2 regions of the Halalkalibacter sp. AB-rgal2 genome follow, and region 1 is predicted to be linked to the other one. Evidence: a T-box and tRNA genes for the amino acid it is inferred to sense, from the RefSeq annotation. Region 1 holds a T-box; the other holds one or more tRNA genes.
The links. The T-box of region 1 lies ahead of ileS (isoleucine--tRNA ligase). A T-box ahead of a tRNA ligase gene usually reads a tRNA of that ligase, here a tRNA-Ile.
Positions count from the first base shown of each region.

Region 2: it encodes a tRNA-Ile, which carries the amino acid that the T-box ahead of ileS (isoleucine--tRNA ligase) is inferred to sense. The anticodon was not compared.

Region 1 covers NZ_JBGUAV010000004.1:162,752-173,416, forward strand. Annotated here, with positions in the region: gene pyrR (bifunctional pyr operon transcriptional regulator/uracil phosphoribosyltransferase PyrR) at 1-451, opposite strand, end outside; gene ACERJO_RS05235 (RluA family pseudouridine synthase) at 665-1,579, opposite strand; gene lspA (signal peptidase II) at 1,579-2,055, opposite strand; gene ACERJO_RS05245 (TraR/DksA C4-type zinc finger protein) at 2,223-2,975, opposite strand; gene ileS (isoleucine--tRNA ligase) at 3,091-5,859, opposite strand; T-box leader at 5,907-6,122, opposite strand; gene ACERJO_RS05255 (DivIVA domain-containing protein) at 6,183-6,683, opposite strand; gene ACERJO_RS05260 (YlmH family RNA-binding protein) at 6,861-7,634, opposite strand; gene ACERJO_RS05265 (YggT family protein) at 7,660-7,911, opposite strand; gene ACERJO_RS05270 (cell division protein SepF) at 7,929-8,378, opposite strand; gene ACERJO_RS05275 (YggS family pyridoxal phosphate-dependent enzyme) at 8,396-9,076, opposite strand; gene pgeF (peptidoglycan editing factor PgeF) at 9,094-9,912, opposite strand; gene ACERJO_RS05285 (YlmC/YmxH family sporulation protein) at 10,003-10,266, opposite strand; gene sigG (RNA polymerase sporulation sigma factor SigG) at 10,631-10,665, opposite strand, start outside.
Region 2 covers NZ_JBGUAV010000003.1:71,897-82,561, reverse strand. Annotated here, with positions in the region: gene ACERJO_RS03480 (MFS transporter) at 1-766, shown strand, start outside; gene ACERJO_RS03475 (DUF1002 domain-containing protein) at 884-1,768, shown strand; gene ACERJO_RS03470 (NfeD family protein) at 1,964-2,608, shown strand; gene ACERJO_RS03465 (DUF1189 domain-containing protein) at 2,708-3,472, opposite strand; gene ACERJO_RS03460 (Na/Pi cotransporter family protein) at 3,758-5,386, shown strand; tRNA gene ACERJO_RS03455 (tRNA-Asn) at 5,629-5,703, shown strand; tRNA gene ACERJO_RS03450 (tRNA-Met) at 5,707-5,783, shown strand; tRNA gene ACERJO_RS03445 (tRNA-Ile) at 5,804-5,880, shown strand; tRNA gene ACERJO_RS03440 (tRNA-Ser) at 5,891-5,983, shown strand; gene ACERJO_RS03435 (superoxide dismutase) at 6,219-6,827, shown strand; gene ACERJO_RS03430 (MFS transporter) at 6,971-8,266, shown strand; RNA gene ssrS (6S RNA) at 8,345-8,525, shown strand; gene ACERJO_RS03420 (peptidoglycan D,D-transpeptidase FtsI family protein) at 8,597-10,665, shown strand, end outside.

The DNA of each region.
Region 1 (10,665 bases):
TCTTTCCAACATAATCTGGACGAATCGGTAATTCTCGGTGACCGCGGTCAATTAAAACGGCCAATTGAATTTGTGCAGGCCTTCCTAAATCAACTAATGCATCGAGAGCTGCACGAACCGTTCTACCCGTATAAAGGACATCATCAATTAGAATCACTTTTCGATTATTTATATCAACATTTATATCCGTCCCTTGTAAAATCGGCTCTTCTGTAGGTGATTTCTTCGTTAAATCATCACGATATAGTGTAATATCAACCTCACCAACCGGAACCGAAACACCTTCGATTTGCTCAATTCTCTCAGCTAGACGGTTAGCAATATAAATCCCTCTCGTTTTGATGCCGATTAAGACACAATTTTCGACACCTTTGTTACGTTCAATAATCTCATGTGCGATTCGTGTGATGGCTCTTCTAATTGCCTGTTCATCTAAAATGATACGTGACATATTGGCCTCCTTTTCTATACATACAAAAAAACTCTCATACCAAAATTTAGGCATGAGAGGGCTTTGCAAACATACGTAGGTCTTGTTTAATTAGTAAATGCCTACGGTTTGTTTCCGACTTCCTTCTCAGCCTCACGGGACTGATGTTAAAGGACTTATTTAATTACTCATAGTATGAACGAGATGTGTCAAAATGTCAACGACTTTTTTCGACTATTGTGATCGAAGAAACGTTAATTGTTCACTCATATCTGGAGGAATAGGAACTTCAAATAATAGATCTTCACCAGTACGAGGATGGGTAAACCCAAGAACCTCAGCATGAAGCGCTTGACCATTTATTTGTAGTGATTTACGTTTCGGACCATATTTGGGATCACCCGCTAATGGGTAGCCAATATACTTCATATGTACACGAATTTGGTGCGTTCTACCCGTTTCCAACTCACATTGGACATAGGAGAAATTTTTAAACGTCTCTAAAACTGTAAAGTGAGTAACAGCATCTTTACTATTTTTCTCAGTGACGGTCATCTTTTGTCTATCTGTATAATCACGGCCAATCGGAGCATCTATCGTACCATGTTGATGTGGAATAACGCCATGAACGATCGCTTTATATATACGCTTAGTTGTTTTCTTCTTCAATTGATTGACTAACGATTCATGTGCATGGTCATTTTTTGCGACCATTAAAAGCCCTGAAGTATCTTTATCAATTCGATGAACAATTCCAGGTCTAATGACCCCATTAATACCTGATAAGTCTTGGCAATGATACATAAGCGCATTAACTAGCGTTCTAGATGAATGACCTGGGGCTGGATGTACAACCATTCCTCGTGGTTTATTCACGACGATCACATCTTCATCTTCATAGACGATTTCAATTGGTATATTCTCAGCAACGACTTCTAATTCTTCAGGTTCAGGAATCGTTAAAGTAATATGATCATTTGCTGACACTTTATAATTTCTTTTTACCGGCTTCCCATTTACGTTAATATGGTCATTATTAATCCATTGCTGAACTTGAGTTCGAGACCATTTTTTCTCATTAGCTGTTAACACCTTGTCAATACGTTCTCCATGTTCTTCAGCTGTGACAGTCCATTCATGCTGCTCCATTACGTTCTCTCCTTTTTCTGTTTCCGTTCATCCGCAATCATCTTGATAAAGAGAATTCCAACACCTACACAGAGGGCAGAATCAGCAACATTAAAGATCGGAAAATTATATCCAAATATGTATGTATCAATAAAGTCAACGACTTCTCCTCGAAGTACACGATCGATAAAATTCCCAAGTGCGCCACCAAGAATGAATCCGAGTGAAATGCCTATCATAACACTTTTAGATCCCTCTTTTTTCATATAATAAACGATGCCAATGACAACAACAATCGTCACGATATAAAAGAACCACATTTGACCTTGTAAAATCCCAAATGCTGCCCCCTGATTACGATGGGATGTGAAATAAAGGACATTTTCAATTAATCTAATTCGTTCTCCGACTTCCATTTCTTTAACAACGATCCATTTCGTTAACTGATCCAATAAAATGATGGCGAGTGTTAAAGCATAATATTTTAATACGTTCAAACCTACCCCTCCACTACGATAAAATGGTTAACTTTAGTTATTATATCATACCGCCAAGCGACAAGCAGGAAGGGCACTGAAAAAATTTGGCTTATCACTTTTTTGTGTCCTTTGTTTTACGAAAGCAGACTCAAAAGTTCAAATAATCCTTTGAGCCTGCTTTCTATCTAATTTTGTCCATTTAAATAATGATCATAATGAACATTTCGTTGGAACTGGACATTTTCCGATCCTGAATACCCCTCAATACCAGTCGAAAGAAAGCCTTCAATCTCCTCAACATAGCCAATTAATTCATCTTGATCCATGAATGAAGAGTCTTCAAAGATCATCGAATTCTCATTAAATGATGCAACAGCTTGATAGGAATCTTCCGCATCAAATTCTGTTTCTTTCGATAAATGGTCAAAATTAAAGGTGTTAAAGCCTTGAAGCACATCCTCTTCAGCTGGATGAGAAGAATCCATCATTCCCTTCTCTCCTTTTTCAATAACCGTTCTTGCAGTCGGTTGTGCCTCAAGTCGTTCATATGGGATTTCTTTTCCTGTCTCCTCACAAATCCCATACGTTCCTTTATCAAATTTAGCTAGGGCATGCTCAATTTCCTCATGCTCATGCTCGAGCTGCTCCATTAATGCTGCATCCTTTTCTCTTTCGTACAGATCTGTAGCAGTATCAGCGGGATGGTTATCATATTGTGATAACTCACCAGTCGAATAAGAAAGAGACTCTTTCTCTTCATCAGAGAAGCTTTCTTTAATTCGTGCCTCAACCTTTTGTTTTCGTTGCAGCAATTGTTGCTTTAAAGAAGTATAGTCCATTATCTCGATTCCCCCAGTTGTTACATTGACATCAAATCTAATGACGTCATTGTATAGTTTCACCAATGACCGTAACGATAGCCAAGTAAGATTTAACATGGTATATTTACACACCTATGTCTTAATATTAACTTTTCAAGAACACGAACGATACCTACTTATAATTTCCTAATTAAAAAAACGACTAGCGTTATGCTAGCCGTTCCCAAAATATTTATTCATTTGCGTAGTACGTTTTCACCGTTTCGGCACAAGAAGAGCATAAGGTAGGATGCTCAGCGGAAGCGCCTACTGTAGTCGATACAACCCAACAGCGCTCACACGTCTCACCTTCAGCTTGCTCAACGGAAATGGCTAATTGTTCAAAAGTCGTCGCCGAGCTTGGTGCTTCATTTACTTCACCAGCCATTTTCACGCTCGAAACGATAAAGAGCTTTTCAAGGTTTTCAATCGAACGTAATAAATCACTGACAGGACCACTTGCATATAGCGTAATAGCAGCTGTTAATGATTTCCCTATTTTCTTTTCATTTCGAGCTTGCTCTAATCCTTTTAGAACGTCATCTCGTATCTCCATAAACTGATCCCATTTTTTCTCTAGACCTTCTACATCATTGAACGCTTGAACTTGAGGCATATCCGTTAATTGAACACTTTCTTCTTCAACATTAGGTATGTGCTCCCATACTTCATCTGCTGTATGTGACAAGATTGGTGAAACGAGCTTCGTTAATGCAATAAGCACTTCATGCATCACTGTTTGAATCGCTCTTCGTGCTGGATGATTAGCATGCTCAATATATAACGTATCCTTTGCCATATCCATGTAAAATGAACTTAATTCAATGGTACAGAAGTTATGAATAGTATGATAAACCGTCGAAAACTGATAATGCTCATATGATTCTGTTACTTTTTCAATCACATTGTTTAGTTTGACGAGCATAAATAGATCAACTTCTCTAAGTTGCTCCGTTTCAACACGATGAGCGCTCGGATTAAAATCATGCAAATTTCCTAATAAAAATCGAAAAGTATTTCGAATTTTTCGATAGGACTCAGATACTTGCTTTAATATTTTATCAGAAACACGTACATCTGCTTGATAATCAACCGACGCTACCCATAAGCGTAAAATATCAGCTCCAAGCTGCTTCATAACATCGTTAGGAATGACTACATTTCCAATTGATTTACTCATTTTACGACCTTCTCCATCAAGTGTAAAGCCGTGACTTAACACGCCCTTATAAGGTGCTTTTCCAGTCACTGCTACAGCCGTAGAAAGCGATGAGTTAAACCAGCCTCGATATTGGTCAGAGCCTTCCAAGTACAAATCTGCGGGTCGATCAAGCTCTTTACGTTCCTCAAGAACAGCCTGATGAGAAGAGCCTGAATCAAACCAAACATCCATAATATCCATTTCACGAGTAAATGTTCCATTTGGACTATGAGAAGACGTGAACCCTTCTGGTAAAAGTTGTTCCGTATCCCATTCGAACCAAACATTCGAACCATGCTCTCTAAATAACTTGACGATATGATTAATTGTCTCATCCGTAATAATTGGCTCTCCATCTTCGCCGTAAAACACAGGAATTGGTACACCCCAAGCACGTTGACGAGATATACACCAGTCGCCTCGATCACGTACCATATTAAATAAACGAGTCTCGCCCCACTTCGGAATCCAATCGACCTCTTCAACAGCTTTTAACAGTTGATCCCGGAATTGTTCAATTGAAGCAAACCATTGAGCCGTTGCACGATAAATAACCGGCTTCTTCGTCCTCCAATCATGCGCATACGAATGTGTAATAAACGTTAGCTTCATTAACGAACCGAGCTCATCTAATTTTTGGGTAATCGGTTTATTCGCTTCATCATAGAACAAGCCTTCAAAACCAGGAGCTTCATCAGTCATATATCCTTTGTCATCAACTGGGCAAAGGATATCTAAACCATACTTTTGTCCGACAATGTAATCCTCTTCACCATGTCCTGGAGCTGTGTGAACACAACCAGTACCAGCATCTAATGTGACATGATCTCCACAGATGACGAGTGAGTCGCGTTTATAAATCGGATGTTCTGCAACGACGTTTTCTAACTGAGAGCCTTTCATTGTTTTCGTTACTTCATATTGCTCCCATTCAAATTCATTTGCTAGCGTTTCAAGTAATCCTTCCGCAACGACATATTTTTGATGATTTACTAGTACAACTACATATGTTAAATCAGGATGTACAGCAATCCCTAAATTAGCAGGAATCGTCCAAGGTGTTGTTGTCCAAATAATGATTTTTTCATCACCGTCTAATACGTCCCCACCTTCTTTTACAGAAAAGGCAACATAAATGGAGGGTGAACGTTTATCGTGGTATTCAATTTCAGCTTCAGCTAGAGCTGACTCAGATGATGGTGACCAATAAACGGGCTTCTTCCCTTTATAAATGTACCCTTTCTTCGCCATATCACCGAACACTTTTATTTGTTGTGCCTCATACCCTTTATCTAGCGTAATATAAGGATTCCACCAATCTCCACGAACACCTAAACGCATAAATTGTTCACGTTGGCGAGCAATTTGCTTAAGTGCATACTCTTCACAAAGCTTTCTAAATTGAGCTACACTCATCTCCTTACGCTTCACTTTACCGTTTTTCGTCAATGCTGTTTCAATTGGAAGTCCATGTGTATCCCATCCTGGTACGTAAGGAGCATGAAAGCCACTCATTGATTTATAACGCACGATAAAATCTTTCAAGATTTTATTTAGTGCATGGCCCATATGAATATCCCCATTTGCATAAGGAGGACCATCATGTAAGACAAATAGAGGTCGGCCTTTCGTACGTTCTTGTACTTTTTCATAAATGTTTTGTTCATTCCAAATACTTTGACGCTCTGGCTCACGATTCGGCAAATTCCCTCTCATTGGGAATGCCGTTTTGGGCATAAGTAATGTTTCTTTGTATTCCATTTTTCCAACTCCTTAATTTTGAAAATCAAAAAACTCCTCACCCCTAAAAAAGGGACGAGAAGTTAACCCGTGGTACCACCCTCATGAAAAGGTAACCTTTCCACTCAAGCATTCTTAACGTGAATGAGACGTTGCAGCTTACTATAGCGTTCAGCGCAATACTAAAGGGTGATTTTCCAATATGCTATGTAATCAGGCTTTCACCATCCCTGAATCGCTACGTACATGAAACATACTGTACTCTTCCTTATCATTGTGTTTACTTTTATTTTGTTTAAACGAATGAAGTAATTATAAGTCAGACATGAATGAAGATCAAGTTATTATTCAGTATAACTAGTCTTTTCCTCTTCATCATCAACGGTTGCAGTCATTTCTTTCCAATCCTCAGTTCGAAGCATTTCAAGCTGCGCTTCAATTAACATTTTAAAACGCATCTTATATACAGAAGCTTGCTTTTTCAGCTCTTCCATATCCATCATCACTTTACGTGATTTAGACAACGCATCATTTATAATCCGGTCAGCATTTTTTTCTGCTTCCTTCACAATTAATTGTGCTTCCTTTTGAGCATTTCTTCTTACTTCCTCAGCCGTTTCTTGAGCGATTAAGATCGATTTATTAAGCGTCTCCTCCATATCTTGGAAGTGACCAAGCTTCTCCTCAAGAGTTGTCAATTGCTCAAATAAATCCTTCTTCTCTTTCAATACAGCCTCATAATCCTTAATAACTTGATCCAAAAATTCATTTACTTCATCTTCATCATATCCACGAAATCCTCTAGTGAATTCCTTATTATGAATATCTAAAGGCGTTAAAGGCATATCGCCACCTCCTAGTTAGTTGCTTACTTGTCTACTTACACTTTATTCGACATTTATTTCGAAAATCCTTTTAGAGGTTGTTCAAAATGGCGGTTTTCTCATCACAAGACGCGTAGCGAACAGAGCCATCGCCATATTTTTTGATACTTTTTGAACGACCTCTTTTACTTCATTATATTATGAAAGTCGACCAAAACGAAGCCTGTACTTATCCTTCTTCGTTCTTCCTTCAACTTTTATAAGCTTGGATCGACCAAATCCCCTTACTGACAATTGATCACCTGCTTCTAGCAGAAAGGACTGCTGATCAATTGTTTTAAAATTCACTTTAACAAGGCCTTTCTCAATAATTGGAAGTACTTTAGAACGAGATAGCTTATAAATTTGAGCCAAAACCGCATCTAACCGAAGAGACGAAATCGTCGTTGTTTGTTCATCCCAAACTTCTTCATTTTTCTCATGTTCAGATATAGGTCTTCGTTCGAGTGATACCGACGCCTTTCCAATCATTTTAACATTTGCAATGATAAAATCTTCAATTTCCTCGGCAATAATCACTTGTACATAGCCGTCACCAATAACAATATCTCCGAATTTTTCACGCTTAAGACCGACATTCATTAATGCCCCTAATACATCACGATGCTCAAGCGAAACAAATTTAGAAGGATATCGAATAATACATAGTGAAAGCTTAAAGTCCTCTTCAATAGTCTGAATATAAGAAGGTGCAACGAATGCACGCTTTCTCTCAGAAAAAGGCGAACCTCCTAGAAAAGAGAGATTTACCTCGTCATCCTGACCGATGACACTTTGTAAGATCTCTTGTTGTCTCGGGTCAAGAAAATCAGTTAATCTTTCTCGATAACGTAATTTGGCATCTTGCTGCCATTCTAATGCTTGATCAACAAATGTCCATTCATTCTCTCTGAAATGTTGGTAAATACTCATGAAGTCACCACTTCCATCAGCTCATTTAAAAAATAGCTGCAATCCCCATTCTCGCAAAGTGTAACGCAAGAATTGCGACAATGGGAGAAATATCAATCATTCCTAATGGAGGAATAATCTTGCGAAAAGGCTCCAAGAAAGGCTCCACTAACTGACCTATCATTTGTCCAATTGATGACTCTCGTGCATTGGGAAACCAAGACATCAAAATATATGCAATGACCATATAAGAGTAAATGGTTAATAACAACATTAATAAACTGCCAATCCCACTCATCTAAATTCACCACCTTTTTATCCTTCAAATTGCTCTTGAATCATTTCCGTTATGGACCCAGTTACATCAACATTGTCTGGTGTACATAAGAAGATATGCGTCCCAACTTTTTGAATGTCTCCTCCAATCGCATAAACAGTCCCACTTAAAAAATCAACAATTCGTTTTGCTTGATCGTGCGAGATACGTTGCAAATTAATTATGACAGCTTTGCGATTCTTCAGATGATCAGCAATTTCTTGTGCCTCATCATACGTCCTCGGTTCTAATAAAATCATTTTTGCACCCTTTTGAATACTTTGTAAACTAACAACATTTTGTTGATTTTGTTGTGACTTCGTTTGATTGGAGCGAGACCTACGCTGTGGAGCTTCTATTTCCTCTTGCTGAGGCTCCGTCATTTCTTCTACTTCTTCATAATGATCATCAAGTTCAAAAAAACGTTTGAATTTCGATTTCATTCCCACAGTAACCTCTCCTTTTTTCATTCTTTTCCAACTAGTGCAGTGCCAATCCGAATAAATGTCGCTCCTTCCTCAAGAGCTATTCTATAATCATTCGACATTCCCATTGATAATTCATGGCATGGAGCGTGCGACCATTTTTTTTGTCGTATTTGGTCACGAAGTTCTCTCAATTTCCGAAAAATAGGACGAGTTTGTTCTTGGTCATCATAGTAAGGAGCCATCGTCATTAAACCTATGACTTCTATCCCCTTATATTCCATTAACGTTTCAATAAACTCTTCCACTGAGGAAGGGAGTATACCTGATTTGGTTTCTTCACCGGACACGTTTACTTGTACGAAACATTTCATCTTCCTTCCACTTGGCATACGCTTGTCCAACTCTTTAGCAAGTGACAATCTTTCAAGAGAATGGAGATATTCATATTTCCCGACAATATCTTTTACCTTTCGAGATTGCAGTGTTCCAATGAAATGCCATGTCCCTTGAGGATGAAGAGCTTCCCATTTAGTAAGTGCTCCGTCTACACGATTTTCACCTATGTGTTGAAGCCCAGAGTGAAGAGCCGCTTGCGCTGTTTCAATTGAAACATACTTCGTAACAGCTATAATATGTATATCGGACACATTCCGTCCAATCTTTTGACAAATTTCCTTCACTTCATTATTTATGCTTTTAACATTTTCTTCAATTGTCATTCCATGTCACCTTCCAACTATCTCAATCCGATGAAACTCATTAACCTACCAGTCTTCCCACCCTCAGCGCGATGTGAAAATAACCGCTCATCCGATACTGTACATAAAGATGATACCGTTATTTGTGAAGGATGTATTCCTTCGTTAATAAAAAGATATTTATTTACCATTTGTAAATCTAAAAGGTAATGATCATCTGAAATTTTTTCATATAACAAAGACTTATCAAAAGACCGTTCAAAACATTCATCAATGGCATTTATAACTATATCACTTACTTCATAATGTCTTCTACTAATCGAAGGTCCTATGACAATTAAGATATCTTCTTTTGGAATGGATTCATGTTCCGACCAGCGTCTAATCATCTTAGGACCAATCTGATCTACTGTTCCACGCCATCCAGCATGAGCTAAGCCGATGAATGTAGCTTTTGGCGCATAAAAATAGATTGGAACACAATCGGCATACAAACTAGTTAATAATACATTGCGCTCATTCGTGTAGATTCCATCTGTTTCACGAATAGCTGATCTCAAATCTTGTGAACCCATCCCTTTATGCTCTTGAGAAACGCAAACAATTTTTGAATGATGAACTTGTTCAGTTCCAACCCACTGAACAAGCGGAAAGGAAAGATCATTAGCAAGCAATTGACGATTTTTAGAAACGATCTCTGGATCATCCTGAACATGATACCCCATATTTAAGCTACTAAATGGAGCTGAACTCATTCCACTGTTTCTTGTCGTAAAGCCTGCAACTAAGGAAGGATATTTGTTTTCCCAATATGATAACTTTAAATATCGTTCCGATCCTTGTTCAAAAGGCTCCATTTGACTCTCTCCTTACCTTTAACGAATAAGACGATTATATATATTCTATCATAGGTAAGAAAAAACGCGAAACATCTTTCTCATGTTTTCCTACTTTACTTGTTGTTGCATATTAAATTTTGATTGCAATTCAACTAAAATGACATCTGAACCAATACGAATAATATTTTTCCATGGAATGATGATTTCTTCAACTTCCTTTCCGAACATACTCATGACTCTACCTGTTCCACTAATAACAAGTGCTCTAATTTGACCTGATTGTAGATCAATTTCTATATCTGTCAATTGTCCTAACCGTTTCCCATTTTCCATGTTTACAATGTCCTTCGCTTGTAGTTCAGATATTTTCATGTTTTCACTGCTCCTCATTATGAAATTAAGCTCCTAACACTATATATGCAATCAGGTTAATGAAATATGTTAGTTCTCGAACAAACCCTTATTTAAATCATAAGAATACTGCGCAACAGTTTTTTCTTAATTGCATCGTACGTAGTCGTTACAAGGGGTTTAGTTGATTTAAATATGGTTTCCCTTCAGAGCAACGTGTACCGAACGAAGCCCAAGCTCTTCTATAAACCCTTCTCCAACTTCCGTGATCTTCATAAGGTTAATAGAATGCGCTTATCCATTTTTGATTCTACAAAAAACCTCAAAAGGACTACTTTCATTCCTTTTGAGGTTTCACACACTAAATTCATATTCATTTTAAGTACTACACTTGAGCATGCTTATTCATATGCTGAATAG
Region 2 (10,665 bases), on a different contig from region 1:
AATCTTAGGAGGTTTTATGTTACTCTTATCGTGGAATATAAGTTTTATCTTATATTTAGCTATTGCACTACTTGCTTTAGCAGGGATTTTTATTTCAATACGAAAAGAATCAATAACGAACTCGTCGCTATCGCTGAAACAGTTGATTCGTTCGCAAAATCAAATGTGGCAAGAGCACTGGCGTTGGCTTCTTCCAATTACGTATGGTGGAGGAGTTGGAATGTTTTTGTTGTTCGGTTATTTATTTTATTTATCGTATGTATCAGAACAAGCTTCTCCTTTTCCAAGTGAATGGAATGGAGTCATAATCGCTTTTCCTCTTATAGGACTAACTGTATGTTCCTATGTAACTGGACGTTTTTTGAAAAATACTACAGATATGTACAAACGGATGATGCTTTATGGTGTGATGCTGATGGTCGCTGGAACATTAGGACTGTTTGCTCGTGAAAGCTTTTCATTTATTGTACTAGCTATGTTTTTCTTTGCAGCTGGTCTTGGTATTTTCTTGCCTGCTGCTAATGCGGCATTAGCAGCTATTGTGTCAAAGGAAACGAGAGGTGCAGTCTTTGCAAGTTATTCAATGATACGATTTTTAGGTGTCGCCTTTGGACCTGTTCTGTTTGGCATTTGGATGACAAATATGGAACAACTTATTTTTAATGCTTTCTTTTTTATAAGTGGACTAGCTTTATTTATGGCGATGAGCTGGCACTGTTTTCCGATTGGACATGATTGTGATCACGAGAAAATGTCACATATATAAGCTAAAAATAAGTCTTAAGTCCCTTTTCTTATTGTCGGAAAAGGTGTTTCTTTAAAGAATAGATCGTACTTTATTGATCTATGATGGAAGTATGAATGCAGAGGAGTAGTGAAAACGATGAAACGACTGATAACAAAAAGCTTTTTGTTCTTTTTAATAGGACTTCTTCTTCTACCAACGGTTCTACCTGCTGTTGCGTTGGCAGATGCAATGCCTGGCGATGTCATTGTAACGTTAGGAGAGGATTTAAGTGAGTCACAGCGTCAGCAGCTAATGAATGAAATGGGTGTGACAGAGGACAACCTCATTGTTTATGTCTCTAACGAGGAGGAGCATCAATATTTAGGAAGCTATATTAGTGCTGCCAGAATTGGAACGAACGCTCTTTCTTCATCAAAAATTACGTTGCTTGAAAGTGGAGAAGGTCTTTCGGTTGAGACGAATCGAATTGATTGGATTTCTGATGAAATGTATATGAATGCTTTAATTACAGCAGGAGTAGAGGATGCAGACATTTATGTAACAGCACCAATAGATGTTTCGGGTACTGCTGCCTTAACGGGACTGTTAAAAGCGTACGAAGTGGCAATGGAGATCGAAATACCTGAGGAGCAGAAGCAAATTGCCAATGAAGAGATGGTGAAGACTGGGGAGCTAAGCCATACGATTGGTGCTGAAAATGCGACTGAATTAATGAATCGTATTAAAGAAGAAATAGGAGATCAGCCGATTGAATCGGAAGAGGATCTTCGTGCGCTCATCCAACGTATTGCTAATGAAATGGGAATTACATTAACAGATGAAGAGCTTAATGGGCTTATTTCGTTGTTCATGCGAATGAAAGATCTAAACATTGACTGGAATCAAGTACAGGACCAAATTAATAATGTACGTGATAACCTAGGTGATTATTTGAACCGTGAAGAAACACAAAGCTTTATTCGGAGCGTATTGGATTTCTTCAGTCGTCTCATTGATGTCATTAAAGGCTGGTTTAGTTAATCTTTACGATCAATGCGATAGACTTTGCTAGAGGTTGTTCTTAAAGGAGAAAATAGCTCCTTTGGACAACCTTTTAAAATGTGCGGTACTCTTTTTTTATAGAATATCACTTGTTATAATTAGTTTTGAAAGTAAGTGAAACCAATTGATGTGATGATCGTAAATAAAAGTGTAGTGAGAATAGGAGGTGGAATGATGCAATGGTTAGATTCTGAAACAATTGGCTTTTTATTTGTATTTTTAGGTACGTTATTTTTGATTGGTGAATTGTTTGTGAGAGCGAAAGGGATTTTTGCTATTCTTGGTGTTGCGATTATGGCAACTTTTTTCTCTTACCATGTTTCAACAGATGCAGGTATGTGGGTCGTTATTTTATATGTTATCGGTCTATTACTCATTATTATAGACGGGAAGGTAATTACTGATGGTTCGGTTGCACTTATAGGTGTTGTCTTAATGATTGTAGGTCTAGCAATTCCTTCACCGACCTTTCTCTATGGTGTATTTGTTTCGATGGGGTTTATCCTTGGTGGGTTCAGCTCGTTGCTCTTCTTGAAAGTATTTCCTTCAAGGGATTTATGGGCAAGGATGACCTTAAAGGATCGGCTAACTGGTGACTTAGGATATAACTCCATTAACGATGAATACAAAGAGCTTGTAGGAAAGAAAGGTCGAACACTAAGTCCATTTCGCCCTACTGGTTCAATTGTCATTGAAGATCGTCAGTACAGTGCAACGAGTGGTGGACAGTGGCTGGAGGCTAATGCAGATATCATTGTCGTTTCTGTTGATGGAACTCGCATTGTCGTTAAACAGATTGAAGAAAATGACGAGCAATAATAGAATAGAGGATTCTAGATAAGAGTCACATAAGCTGTTTTTTGGCTTATGTGACTCTTTTTAGCAGGTTCAGAATGAAATTAATTATCGTGTTTTTTCTCAAGTCGTTTTTCGAGGTAGGGGGATTTGACGAATACTAAGAGTAATCATACTCATACTAACAATGATATACCAAATGATATGAAGGTCGATTATTAAAGTATCTACCCAAAAAAAGAGAAGGGTAGGCAATGTGATCGCATGTGCAGCTATGCTCCAAAGGTGGCGGTATTCAAGGTTGCGTTTTTGTCGAATAGGTAGAGCAAGAAACGCTAATAAAGTAATCCCTAAATAAGCAGAACCAGATAGAATGGCATATAGGAATAGAGTGATAATGATTAATAACAACGGTATGAAGCTATGCAGCTGTTCTACACGATCATTGATGTCTCCTTCATTTACACCATTTAAACCTAATAGCGAGTAAGATACAGTAAATGACTCGTCATAATCAATTATATGTAGATCATGTTGTGAGAATACAATTCCTCGACTGTCGGCTAAGTGATCCTCTGAAAAGGATTGATTTGGGTCAAAAAGAAGCGTCCCTAGCTGATCGTTCTTTAATTGAAAATAGGGTGTGTCTTCTTCTAGTAGTAGTTCTCCATTCTCAATGGAAAACGATGGTAATCCTAAATGGATTGTATCTTTAAGTTGCTGCACGGAATGATAGATCGATGTATTCATGATAAAGAAATATGGAAGACTTGCTATGAGAACGAATAAAAACACATGACCAATGGTTGATGTAATTGGACGAAAGCGGCTATAAGCGATCACTTTAAATTGAGTAAGGCTTTTATAAAACCAACTGGAAAAATTCATACGACATTCCTTTCCGATTTAACGATACGAATATATATTATCAAAACTTTAACATATAGTCAGTTTTTAGTTATTAAAATGTGATCTTTTGATGAAAGTTGAGTTCGAAATGAACCATTTACATAGCTTCTTTTAAAATGGTAAAACTTATTTAAATTATTTCTCACTTTTGTGTTTACAAAACGTTATGTAATACTTAATAATAGACTAGGTGTCCATGTTGAGCTTTGTCGAAAAAATAGAAAAAAAGAAGCGACATGACTTTCAAATGAAGGGATGAGGATTTTGGATTTACAGACGCTCTTGTTCATGTTTTTTGGTGGTCTAGGAATTTTCTTATTCGGTATTAAATTTATGGGGGATGGTCTACAGAAGGTAGCTGGGGAGAGATTACGTGATATTCTAGACAAATTTACAACAAATCCTGTAATGGGGGTATTTGCAGGAATATTTGTAACCGTATTGTTACAAACAAGTACAGGAACGACTGTATTAACAATTGGATTAGTGAACGCCGGCTTTATGACATTAAAGCAAGCGATTGGCGTTATTATGGGGGCAAATGTAGGGACAACCGTTACAGCCTTCATTATTGGAATTAAAATTTCCGCTTATGCATTGCCGATTATCGCATGCGGTGCAGCGCTGATTTTTTTCTTTAAAAATAAAAAAGTAAACAACTTTGGACAAGTTATATTTGGTTTCGGAGCTTTATTCTACGGTCTTGAATTAATGGGTGATGGCTTGCGACCAATCCGTGACTTACAAGTGTTTGCTGATTTGACAGTAAGTATGAGCAATATGCCGCTCCTTGGGGTCTTAATCGGTACTATTTTCACCGTTGCGGTTCAAAGCTCAAGTGCCTCGATTGGGTTATTACAGCAGTTATATGAACAAGGGGCTATGGGATTAGATGCGGCATTGCCAGTCTTATTTGGTGATAATATCGGAACGACGATTACAGCGATATTAGCCTCAATTGGAGCGTCGATTGCAGCGAAACGTGCTGCGTTAACTCATGTCATTTTTAACTTAATTGGAACGATTATTGTGTTATTGTTGTTTATTCCATTCTACGAATTAGTATCGTACTTATCAGTAGAGCTTGGCTTAAATGAACGAATGCAAATTGCTTTTGCGCACGGTATTTTTAATGTGTCAAATACATTAATTCAGCTCCCATTCGTAGCCGTATTGGCGGTGATTGTGACGAAGCTTATACCAGGTGATGAGATCAACATTGAGTATAAAGCAAAGCATCTTGACCCTCGTTTCATCGGAAGTTCACCAGCTATTGCCTTAGGACAAGCGAAGCAGGAAGTGTTACGTATGGCTGAATTTTCAGAAAAAGGTCTACTTGAAGTTAGCCAATATTTGGTGAATGGCCAAAAGCGTCATGCTGAGATCGCTGTTCAATTTGAAGAAGCGATTAATAATTTAGACCGGAAAATTACCGATTACTTAATTCAAATTTCCTCTAGGTCGTTATCCGATCAAGATTCGAAGCTCCATTCGGTTTTAATGGATACGGTTCGCGATATTGAACGGATTGGTGATCACATTGAAAACATTGTAGAGCTTAAGGATTATCAAAAAGCAAACAAGGTCAATTTAACAGAAAGCGCAGTGGATGATTTAAAGGAAATGTGCGATTTAACTTTGTCAACACTAAAAGAAGCAATACAGTCACTAGAGCTTCTTGATCATGATATGGCGAATTCTGTCATTGAAAAGGAAGAGAAGATTGACAAGATGGAAAGAAAGCTAAGAAAGAAGCATATCCAACGTGTCAATGAAGGAAAATGTACAGGATCTGCCGGTATTGTTTTTGTTGATATTGTTAGTAATTTAGAGCGGATTGGTGATCATTCAGTTAATATTGCAGAAGCGGTTATCGCAGACGATCATCACTAATGACTTAATGAGTTGGAGGCGTCTAATAAAGGGTTATTTTGTATCTTTTTAGGACGTCTCTGTTATGGAAATTTAACGATTTTGTTGAGAGTTTTGAAAAAGTTGAGACGGTATTTTTTAAAAATGGTTGTCACTTCTAAGCATTTATGGTACTTTATGAAAGCAGTGTTAAACGAGTTTTGAAAAAATGATTGACACGTTAAATAGGTCATGTTATTATAATTCTTGTCTTTCTGAAATGTTCCACAGTAGCTCAGTGGTAGAGCTATCGGCTGTTAACCGATCGGTCGTAGGTTCGAATCCTACCTGTGGAGCCATGTGGCGGTGTAGCTCAGCTGGCTAGAGCGTACGGTTCATACCCGTGAGGTCGGGGGTTCGATCCCCTCCGCCGCTACCATTATACATAAAAAGAAATAAGGACCCTTAGCTCAGTTGGTCAGAGCAGTCGGCTCATAACCGATCGGTCGTAGGTTCGAGTCCTACAGGGTCCACCAACTTATTTATGGAGGAATACCCAAGTCCGGCTGAAGGGATCGGTCTTGAAAACCGACAGGCGGGTTAAACCGCGCGGGGGTTCGAATCCCTCTTCCTCCGCCATACTTAAGAAATCAGTAAAGCGCCTTAGAGGGGCTTTTTTTATTTTGTTTAAGGATAGACGTTCATGGGTATAGTAAAAAAGGTTTTCAAGTATTCATTGCCTCTTTTTAGATTCGTAAGCATTATTTGTTGCAACGATATTTAAATTTTGGTAATGTAAGTGTTGGAAAGACTTTTTAAACATTTTTGTTTATTAAGTTAACCTTAAAAAACTAGTTTGTAGGAGGAGATTTAAATGTCATACGAATTACCACAATTACCTTATGCAGCAAACGCGTTAGAACCACACATTGATGAAGCGACAATGAACATTCACCACGGAAAGCATCATAACACTTATGTAACTAAGTTAAATGATGCACTTAAAGGACATGATGAGCTTGCAAGTAAAAGTGTAGAGGAGCTAGTATCTAACCTTGATGCTGTTCCAGAAAGCATCCGTACAGCAGTTCGTAATAATGGTGGTGGTCACGCTAACCATACATTATTTTGGAAGCTCCTAAGCCCGAATGGTGGAGGCGCGCCAACAGGTGAGCTTGCAGCAGCCATTGATGAAGCGTTCGGAAGCTTTGACAAATTCAAAGAAGAATTTGCAAATGCTGGTGTAACTCGCTTTGGTTCAGGATGGGCTTGGTTAATTGTTGACGGCGGAAAGCTATCGATTACAAGTACTCCAAATCAAGATACACCATTAATGGAAGGAAAGACACCTGTTCTCGGATTAGATGTTTGGGAGCATGCATACTATTTAAATTATCAAAATCGTCGTCCAGACTACATAAGTGCATTTTGGAATGTAGTGAACTGGGACGAGGTTGCGAAGCTTTATAGCGCAGCAAAATAACAATGTATTTCGAGAGCTTGAGCCTTTGGCTTAAGCTCCTTTTTCGTTGTGGGCATTCATTCTTCTCGTAACTCTTCTTTGTATTTTCGTGTGTATAACGACTTTCTTACGTGACACACTATCTGTGAGGGTGGTGGAGATTCGTGAAGGTATCGTTTATAAAGAAGGTCATTGGAGATATAGAGGTAACACGTGATTTAGTTTTGTTATTAATAATTGGCGGGTTATACGCTTTAAGTGTAGCCTTATCAAATACATTTGTGAACGTGTATTTATGGAAGCAATCAGGTGAATTTATTGATTTGGCTTTGTATAATTTAGGCTCGGTCGTGATGCAACCTATTGCTTTCATTTTTGCTGGGAAAGTCGCAAAGAAAATCGACCGAGTTATCGTGTTGCGAGCAGGAGTTATAACATTGGCCGTCTTTTTTACGACTGTACTATTGCTAGGGGATCGAGCCAACTCGTATTTAATTTTGTTAGGTGTATTATTAGGGATGGGGTTTGGGTTTTATTGGCTAGCATTTAATGTGCTAACCTTTGAAATTACGGAGCCTGAAACAAGGGACTTTTTTAATGGCTTTTTAGGTCTTTTAACATCATTTGCTGGAATGATTGGACCGATTATGTCAGGTATTATTATTACTAAAATGAATAAATTCACCGGATATACGGTCATTTTTACGATATCATTAATTTTATTTGTCATTGCAGTATTAATGAGTTTTATGCTTAAGCGACGCTCTGCAGAAGGTCGTTTTTTTTTCAAACGGATTTTGGCAGAACGAAAAAAAAATCACAATTGGAAGCAAATATTACATGCTCATTTTTTTCAAGGGTTACGTGAAGGGACGTTTATGTTCGTCATAGTAGTATGGGTGTACATTGCAACGGGAAGTGAGCTAGCGATTGGTACATACGGACTCGTTGCATCAGGGGTGCAATTTCTTGCTTATTACGTTGTAACAAGAGTGATTAAGTCAACACGTAGAAAAAGGTTTATTTTCATTGGTGGGACTATTTTGTATTTAGCTATATTTATTATTGTCTTTGGAGACTTAACATTTACAAAACTAATCACATATGGGGTTATTATTTCAATGGCTTATCCATTACTATTAGTTCCGTATGTTTCGCTTACGTATGATGTAATTGGAAAGGGCTGGAAGGCCGCAGAGATGAGAGTTGAATACATTGTCGTGAGAGAATTATTTTTAAATACAGGTCGAATTGTATCAGTGTTAACGTTTATTGCAACGGTTACCTTTTTTTCGGAAGAAAGAGGTATTCCGATATTGCTCCTTATTTTAGGGGCAGGACATGCTGTGATATACTTCTTTATCCGAAAGGTTGATTTCAAGCCGAACAAGGGCGGAGACAATTATGCTTTCTCACGACAGGATAAAGGTGAGGGTGATTCAGGTAGTACAACAGTATAAAAATAACGATACAATGATAGCGTTTTCATTTGACAACCGTCAATCGAATGGTATAATAGAATCAAATAAGACAAATAACGTCGCCTGCCGTGTTAGTCAGCTTCTCCTTGTTTCGAACCTTGATTGAAAATAGGGAGTTCTATATTGAATGTTAGACAGTAAGCCAACGTGACTTGGACACTGGAAGACATTCTGCGAACACCCACCTACGAGTGTAGGTTCATGAAACAATTGAAGCAACGGCATACGCGGGTTACACTTTATGAACAGAATAGACACCTTAAGTGGGTGTCTATTCTGTTATGCAAGGAGGAACGGGATGTGGGGAGAATGAAGAAGGGCAAGAAAAAGCATCATGTTCCTGCACGCTTAAATGTACTCTTTTTCGCTGTATTCATTCTGTTTGCAGCATTAATACTGCGATTAGGAATGGTGCAAATCGTTGAAGGGGAAGAGTATGTGAAGGAATTGCAAAGAACGAGCAATGCGACAGCCCGCATTGATGCGCCTAGAGGGGTTATGTTTGATCGTTATGGTCATGTTGTTGTAGACAATGAATTAGAGCTATCTGTCACATATACAAACCCATCTGAGGGAACGAGTAATGTTGAATTAATGAGAATTGCGTCTGAGCTTTCTCCATTGTTAGAAATGGATGCAAGTCGTGTAACCGATCGTGATATACGTGATTATATTCTTATTAATATGAGTCAGGAAGATCGATTGGAATTAGTTCCAGCTGAAGAGCGTAGAGATTTAGATCATTCTGAAGAATATGTATTGGAAGTTGAAGCGATCACCGATGAAATGGTTGAAGCCGTTACTGAGCAAGAGCTGCAAACAATCGCTGTGTTTCGTGAAATGGTACGTGGTTATGCGAATACACCGCAACGAATTAAACGAGATATATCAGAAGATGAGGCACATGTCATTAGTGAAAATCTCTATCGCTTGGATGGCGTTGATATATTACGAGATTCACGACGTTCTTATGTATATGGAGAATCATTCCGGAGCTTCTTTGGCTCAACAGGTCAAATTCCGCGAGAGCGATTAGATGCTTTCCTTGCACGTGGGTATGACCGTTCGGATATTGTTGGAACGAGCTTTCTTGAAGCACAATATGAAAATGTGCTCCGTGGGCAGAAGGCTGTTGTCGAAAGTGTGATGACACAATCAGGAAACCAAACCGTTAATCGTGCTATTGAGGAACGAGAAGGACAAAGAGGGAATGATCTTGTTCTTACGCTAGATATGGAGCTACAGCAAGTCGTCGAGCAAGCGATTGAGAAACAAGTGACAACAGGTAATCCATTCTTATCAGATCGTGCGGCCTATGCGATCTTTATGGACCCGAAAACAGGTGATATCTTATCAATGGCTGGTTATTTCGATCCGCATGATAGTGAACGCTCGACGTATGCTGATCATCTCGGTGCTGTGAACAAAGTATTTGAAATGGGTTCATCTATTAAAGGAGCGAGTGTACTAACAGGGTATCAAGAGGGGATTATTTCACCTGGTGATCAATTGAACGACCGAATTATTCGTCTTAATGATGGGCAAGGAGGTTTTATTGAGAAAAGCTCAATTAACCGAAATACGCATGGTTGGGTTAGTGACCGTCGTGCGCTCGAGGTGTCGTCAAACGTTTACATGTTTGAAATCGGTCTTCGAATGGCTGGCTGCTATAACTCTAATACGGCAAGCTGCTCGTTTCCGACAGCAACTACTCATCAAGCGTTTGACCGTGCTCGATATAACTTCAGTCAATTTGGTCTAGGGACAGAGACGGGGGTAGATTTACCATCTACATCAAATGGTCTCCACGGGTCGGAATTAAACCCAGGTAATTTAGCCGATTTTATGATTGGTCAATTTGATACGTATACGACCTTACAATTAGCGCAGTATGTCTCAACGATTGCTAATGACGGCTACCGGATGCAGCCAAGACTCGTCAGTGAAATAAGAGAGCCTGTCGCGGACCGAAATGAATTAGGAGCGATTATTCAACAGTTTGAACCGAAATTATTAAATCGGATTAATAATACAGACGATGAAATTGCACAAGTACAACGTGGGTTCCGCGATGTTGTAACTAATTCAGGAGGTACTGGCTATCGAAATCTCAGCAGCACCTCTTATAATTTAGCTGCTAAGACAGGAACGGCCCAAGTACGAGTAGCCGTAGGAGAGCCTGGAAATCGCCGAGCTGTAGATGGGAATAATCAAACGTTAGTCGGTTACGCCCCATATGATGATCCGGAAATAGCCTTTGCGATTGTTGTTCCGCAAGTGAAGTTAAATAATCAAGGTGGACGAGGCGGAATGGCACAAGAGATTGCTAAGGACGTTTTAGATTGGTACTTTGAACGTGAGGACTCGATGCGTCATGG